DNA from 2 places in the Lactobacillus porci genome. Region 1 is predicted to be linked to the other one. Evidence: predicted binding sites of a transcription regulator. Region 1 holds the regulator's gene; the other holds the start of a gene.
The links. The regulator HrcA, encoded in region 1, represses chaperone genes, less so after heat shock. The targets are predictions, from matches to a motif close to TTAGCACTCNNNNNNNNNGAGTGCTAA.
Positions count from the first base shown of each region.

Region 2: FYJ62_RS09395 (ATP-dependent Clp protease ATP-binding subunit) is a predicted target of HrcA. The motif match lies at 1,549-1,575, and genes of this name have one in related genera.

Region 1 covers NZ_VUMX01000003.1:17,158-20,568, reverse strand. The annotation lists gene truB (tRNA pseudouridine(55) synthase TruB) at 1-210, shown strand, start outside; gene ribF (riboflavin biosynthesis protein RibF) at 225-1,163, shown strand; gene hrcA (heat-inducible transcriptional repressor HrcA) at 1,321-2,379, shown strand; gene grpE (nucleotide exchange factor GrpE) at 2,391-2,987, shown strand; gene dnaK (molecular chaperone DnaK) at 3,051-3,411, shown strand, end outside.
Region 2 covers NZ_VUMX01000036.1:7,629-11,039, reverse strand. The annotation lists gene FYJ62_RS09395 (ATP-dependent Clp protease ATP-binding subunit) at 1-1,502, opposite strand, end outside; gene FYJ62_RS09390 (hypothetical protein) at 1,793-1,975, shown strand; gene FYJ62_RS09385 (phosphocarrier protein HPr) at 2,088-2,354, shown strand; gene ptsP (phosphoenolpyruvate--protein phosphotransferase) at 2,354-3,411, shown strand, end outside.

The DNA of each region.
Region 1 (3,411 bases):
CTGCAGCCAATCGATGCTTTTTTCAAGGACTACCAAACGGTAGATCTGGACGAACAAAGCTGGAAGCAAGTGCAAAATGGGGCCTGGATCAAGCTCAAGGCTGATGCAGACAAGGTCGCTTTGCGGTACAATAATAGAGTTAAAGCGATTTACCGGGCAAAAGGTGGCGCGACCTACTGTCCGGATTTGATGCTGCTAAGTAATGAGTAATTGAGGGATTTAGTTTGAAAACAATTAACATCAGCTGTCCGATCGACCAGCCGCTGACGGATGGACCAGTCGTTCTGGCCTTGGGCTTTTTCGACGGGGTGCACATTGGTCACCAGCGCCTGATCGCCGAAGCGCGCTCAGAAGCTGACCAAAAGGGCCTGCCGTTGATGGTCTTGACCTTTGACCGCCACCCGAAAGAAGTCTACGCGGGCGTAAAGAATTTTGCCTACTTGAACTCACCGGATGAGAAGGTCTATGAAATGGAAAAGATTGGCGTGGATTACCTGGTGATCATGCAGTTTACCAAGCAATTCAGCCAGCTGGCCCCGCAGGATTTTGTGGACCGGATCATCATGAAGCTGCAGGCAGACACGGTCGTCGCCGGCTTTGACTATACCTATGGATCAAAAGACGTGGCCAATATGACCAATCTGCCAAAGTTTGCCAAGGGCCGCTTTGCGATCAAGGTCTTGCCCAAGCAGATTTTTGAAGGACAGAAGATCGGCTCAACCGAGATCAGGGAGGCCATCAAAAAGGGTGACCTGACTTTGGCCACGGAGCTTTTAGGCCACCCGTACACGACCAGCGGCAAAGTCGTTCATGGCTTCCGCAATGGCCACAAGCTGGGCTATCCAACGGCTAATCTGTCCATGGACTGGCCCAAGGTGCTGCCAAAGATTGGCGTGTACGCGACTATGACTCGGGTCAAGGACCGGTGGTATGAGTCAATGACCAGCGTGGGCTACAATGTCATGTTCAACGATGAAAAGCAGATCTACATTGAGTCCAATCTTTTTGACTTTGACCAGGATATCTACGGGGAGACCATCACGATTGCCTGGTACAAGTATCTCAGGAATGAGCTGAAATTTGCCAGCCTTGACGGCCTGGTCGCTCAGCTTAAGCAGGATCGCATTAACGCGGAAGCTTATTTTGACCAAACGGTCGAATAGGAATGCTATGCAAAATAAGATAAAAAGAGCCAATATTGCTTGGCTCTTTTTTCTTCGAAAAAAATTAGCATTCAGCTTGACTAACTGCTAATTTCTTGTTAATCTATACCATGTTAGCACCTGGAAGATGTGAGTGCTAAATGTGAGGGCGATAATTATGTTGACCGAACGTCAAGAACTTATACTAAAGACAATCATTCAGGACTTTACCAAGACCCACGAGCCTGTGGGGTCAAAGACGGTCATGAATCAATTGCCGATCAAAGTATCCAGTGCGACTATCCGCAATGAAATGGCGGTCTTGGAAGAGGCGGGGCTGATCGAGAAGACCCACTCTTCCAGCGGCCGGATTCCTTCAACAGAAGGCTATCGATACTACTTGGACAACCTGGTTCAGCCCCTCCGGCTGCCGGAAGCCGTCTATACCCAGATCGGCTCCCAGTTTGACCAGCCGTTCAACCAAGTTGACGAGATCGTCAAGGAAGCAGCCAAGATCCTGTCTGATCTGACCGACTACACGGCCTTCGCGGAAGGGCCAGAGGCCAGAGGGGTCAGGATCACGGGCTTTCGGATCGTGCCCCTGGCGCCCCGGCAGGTGATGGCCATCTTGGTCACCTCTGACGGCGGGGTCAAGAACCAGCTCTACACCTTGCCGCGCCACATCTCAGGCGATGAGATCGAGCGGGCGGTGCGGCTGATCAACGACCAGCTGGTTGGCAAGAGCTTGGGCGAGATCAATAAAGAAACTTTCCAAGCCTTGTCCAGCAGCAACATCGTGGGCAAGAACGCGCCAGAATTCCTGGAGCTTTTGGAATCAGTGATCAAGGAAGCTGCCAGTGAGCAGCTTTACGTCGATGGCCAGCTGAACCTGTTGAACAACACCGACAAGAGCGATATTGACGACATCAAGTCCCTATACCAGCTGATCAACACCGACAGTCTGGTCGGCGAACTAATCGACATTGGGGATGAGGACGAGAACGGGGATTCCAAGCGCTATCCAGTCCACGTCCGCCTCGGGACTGAATTGCCCAGCGACCTGCTCCGCAATTTCAGCCTGGTTACCGCTGAATACAGCGTAGGCAAGTACGGCCATGGGACGATCGCACTACTGGGTCCCCGCAATATGCCATATTCAGAAATGATTGGCCTGATGGAATTCTTCAGGCAGGAATTGGCAAGAAAATTGCTGGACTACTATGGCAGATTTAAATAAGGAGGTTTGTCGTGAGTAAGGAAGAATTTCCAAGCGAGAAAGACTTGACTCAAGCAGACAAGCAAACAAAGCAAGACAAGAAACATGCCGCCAAGGCAGAGAAGACCAAGCCAGCGGCCAAGCAAGATCCAAAGAAGGACGAGCTGGCTGACTTGCAAAAGCAGCTTGCAGAGCTGACCGCCAAGAACAAGGAGCTGGAAGACAAGTACCTGAGAAGCGAGGCCGAGCAGCAGAATGCCCAGCGCCGCTACAGCAAGGAAAGAGCCAACCTGGTCAAGTACGAGTCCCAGCGCCTGGGCAAGGATATCCTACCAAGCGTGGACAACTTGGAAAGAGCCTTGGCAGTCAAAGCCGATGATGAAGTTTCCGGCCAGCTCAAGAAGGGGATTGAAATGACCCTGGAAGGTCTGGTCAGAGCCTTGAAGGACAACGGCATTGAAGAAATCAAGGCTGAAGGCGAGAAGTTTGATCCGACATTGCATCAGGCGGTACAAAGCGTGCCAGCTGAGAATGATGATCAAAAAGACCACGTCGTGCAGGTTCTGCAGAAGGGCTACGTCTACAAGGACCGGACCCTGCGGCCAGCCATGGTTGTCGTGGCTCAGTAAGACAGCAATCAAGCAATCAAACAATTTATTCGAAATTTTTCAATCTAACAAGGAGAGCAAAACATGTCAAAAGTTATTGGGATTGACTTGGGTACGACCAACTCAGCAGTTGCAGTTTTGGAAGGCAAAGAACCAAAGATTATCACCAACCCGGAAGGGGCTAGAACTACCCCTTCAGTAGTTGCCTTCAAGGATGGCGAGATTCAAGTCGGTGAAGTTGCCAAGCGGCAAGCGATCACCAACCCGAACACGATCGTTTCCATCAAGCGGCACATGGGTGAAGCTGACTACAAGGTGAAGGTCGGCGACAAGGCCTACACCCCACAAGAAATCTCCGCTATGATCCTGCAATACATCAAGAAGTTCTCAGAAGACTACTTGGGTGAGCCGGTTACTGACGCGGTTATTACCGTTCCAGCCTACT
Region 2 (3,411 bases), on a different contig from region 1:
TCGAAGCGGATCATCGCGTCTTCGCTGCCGAACATCTTCAGGGCCAGCTGCTTGGCCAGCTCGGTCTTCCCGACGCCAGTCGGACCGACGAAGAGGAAGGTGCCGATTGGGCGGCCAGACTTGTTGAAGCCGATCCGGTTTCTTCTGATAGCCCGGGCAACCTTTTCCACGGCTTCGTTTTGCCCGATGACCTTTTCTTCCAGGTCGCTGGCCAGGTTGACCAGCTGGTTCTCTTCCTGCTTCTGGATTTCGCCGACTGGGATGTTGGTCTTTTCTTCGACGATCTTGTTCATGACCTTGTCAGTAATGACCGGGGTCTTGTCTGGATCGACGTTTTGGTCCTTCATCTTCTCGTATTTTTCGATCTGGTCGCGGTAGTAGGCAGCCTTTTCGTAATCTTCGCTCTTCAGGGCCTGCTGCTTCAGGTTTTCAGCCGCGTTGATCCGTTCCTGGACCTTTTCCTTGTCGATGTAAGGGATGGTCAGGTTCATCCGTGAGCCGGCCTCATCCAGCAAGTCGATGGCCTTGTCTGGCAGGAAGCGGTCCTGGATGTAGCGGGCGGACAGCTTGACTGCGGCTTCGATGGCGCCATCGGTGTAGTGCACGTGGTGGTAGTCCTCGTAGCGCTTTTGAATCCCCTTGAGGATGCGGATGGTTTCATCGATGCTTGGCTCCTTGACCTCAACCGGCTGGAAGCGCCGGGCCAGGGCAGAGTCCTTTTCAATCTCGCGGTATTCCTTGATGGTCGTGGCCCCAACCAATTGCAGCTCACCACGCGCCAGAGCCGGCTTGATGATGTTGCCAGCGTCCATGCCGCCTTCGGCATTGCCCGCCCCAACGATCTCGTGAATTTCATCGATGAAGAGGATGACGTCAGGCTGGGACTGCAGCTCCTTGATCAGCTGCTGCATTCTTTGCTCAAACTGGCCGCGGATCCCGGTCCCTTGGACCAGAGACACGACGTTCAAAGAGATGATCCGCTTGCTCTGCAGCTTGGCTGGAACTGAGCCGTCGACGATGTCTTGGGCCAGGCCTTCAACCACGGCAGTCTTACCAACGCCGGCTTCACCGATCAGGACTGGGTTGTTCTTGGTCCGGCGGTTGAGGATTTCAATTACCCGGGCGATCTCCTTGTCGCGGCCGATTACCGGGTCGATCTTGCCCTTTCTGGCCAGATCGGTCAAGTCCGTCCCAAACTGGTCAAGAATGGACTGGCCGTTCCCATTCCCCCCGTTTCCGCCCCGGCCGGGAATCTGGCTGCCGAACTGGCCGTCATTTCCTTCGTCGCTGTTCCCGTTGTTGGGGTTGCTGTTGCGATTCAATGCGTTGAAGAGGTCATCGAAATCGCCGAAAAATTCGTTGTTGTTCATATTTGTATTTCCTTGCTTGTTTCTCAATTCTTGGTAGCAGTGTTGGCACAAGTCAATTTCCTTGTTCACGCCGTTGATTTTCGTGTACAGATGGATCGAGGCTTGCCGCTGATGACAGTTTTGACACAGCATTGTAAGTACCGCCTTTCCGTATAAGCTTACGGTTTGATTATAGGGCTTAGCACTCTTAAAGGTCAAGTGCTAAGACTTGGAAAAGGTAAGTAGTTTTTGAGGCCTTTTAAAATTTTCAAATAGTTTTTAAGAATGCAAACGACTAAAAATAATTATGCAATTTACTTCCTTTTAATGTCGAATTAACAGAAAAAGCGGGAAAAACTTAGCTAATAATTGGCAATTGCGGCGATTTGGTTGTACAATGCTTGAGTGTCAAAAAGCGCTTAATTCTAAGGAGGTAAGACATATTGGATTACACCAAGATCCTGGATCAGCTGGTCTCAGGCGAGTTGCCAGAGTATAAGGTGGAAGCCGCGACTGCCTTTGACTTTCAACAGGCTCTGCGCAATTATGGCAAGAACAAGAAGATAACAGGCAAGGCCATGCGTGGGGGGACGATTATCTATACGTCCGTCGACAACAAGGCTTAAGCAAATGAAAACATTTACAAAAAATATTGTATTGCTGGAAAAAACATGTTATTCTGTAGAGGAAACGGTACATCGCTACCCGATTTTTGATTTTTAAAGGAGATAATTTACTATGGAAAAGAAAGAATTTCACATTACTGCTGAAACTGGTATCCACGCACGTCCAGCTACTTTGTTGGTACAAGCTGCTTCAAAGTTTGGTTCAGACATCAACCTTGAATACAACGGCAAGTCAGTAAACTTGAAGTCAATCATGGGTGTTATGTCACTTGGCGTTGGCCAAGGTGCAGATGTTACCATCTCTGCTGAAGGTGACGACGAAAAGGAAGCTTTGGCTGCTATTGCTGAAACTATGTCAAAAGAAGGTTTGGCTGAATAATGACTGAAACTTTAAAGGGGATCGCCGCAAGTGACGGTGTAGCTGTTGCTCCAGCCTACCTCTTGGTTGAACCAGACCTGTCCTTCGAAAAGAAGACTGTTTCAGACGTTGATGCTGAAGTAGCCCGCTTTGAAAAGGCAATTGCTGATTCAAAGGCTGAATTGGAAAACATCCGCAGCGTTGCTGTCAAGAGCCTTGGCGAAGAAGAAGCCAAGGTCTTCGATGCACACTTGCTTTTCCTGTCCGACCCAGAGTTCACTGGTCAAATCGAAAACGAAATCAAGAACTCCACTGAAAACAGTGAAGCCGCACTTGACGCCGTAGCACAAAACTTCATTACTATCTTCGAAAGCATGACCGACAACGCGTACATGCAAGAACGTGCTGCTGACGTCCGTGACGTTTCTAAGAGAATCATGGCTCACTTGCTTGGCAAGGAATTGCCAAACTTGGCAGCGATCGACCACGAAGTCGTTTTGGTTGCTGAAGACCTGACTCCTAGTGACACCGCGCAATTGAACAAGGACTACGTAAAGGGCTTTGTAACTGACTTGGGCGGCCGGACCGCTCACTCAGCCATCATGGCTCGGTCCTTGGAAATTCCTGCCGTTGTTGGTACCCAAAAGATCACCACTTCTGTCAAGAATGGGCAAATGCTGATCGCTGACGGCTTGGATGGCGTAGCCATCGTTGAGCCAACTGACGAACAAGTTGCCGAATACACCAAGAAGGGTGAAGACTTCGCCAAGCAAAAGGCTGAATGGCGCAAGCTGAAGAACGAACCATCAGTAACTGCTGATGGCAAGCGCTTCACGATCGCAGCCAACATCGGTACTCCAGACGACCTTGACGGCGTCTTGGAAAACGGTGCCGAAGCTGTCGGCTTGTTCAGAACTGAATTCTTGTACATGAACTCAAATGACTTCCCAACTGAAGAAGACCAATTTGAAGCCTACAAGAAGGTTCTGGAAGGCATGAACGGCAAGCAAGTCATCATCAGAACCATGGACATCGGTGGTGACAAGCACTTGAGCTACTGGGACCTGCCAGAAGAAAT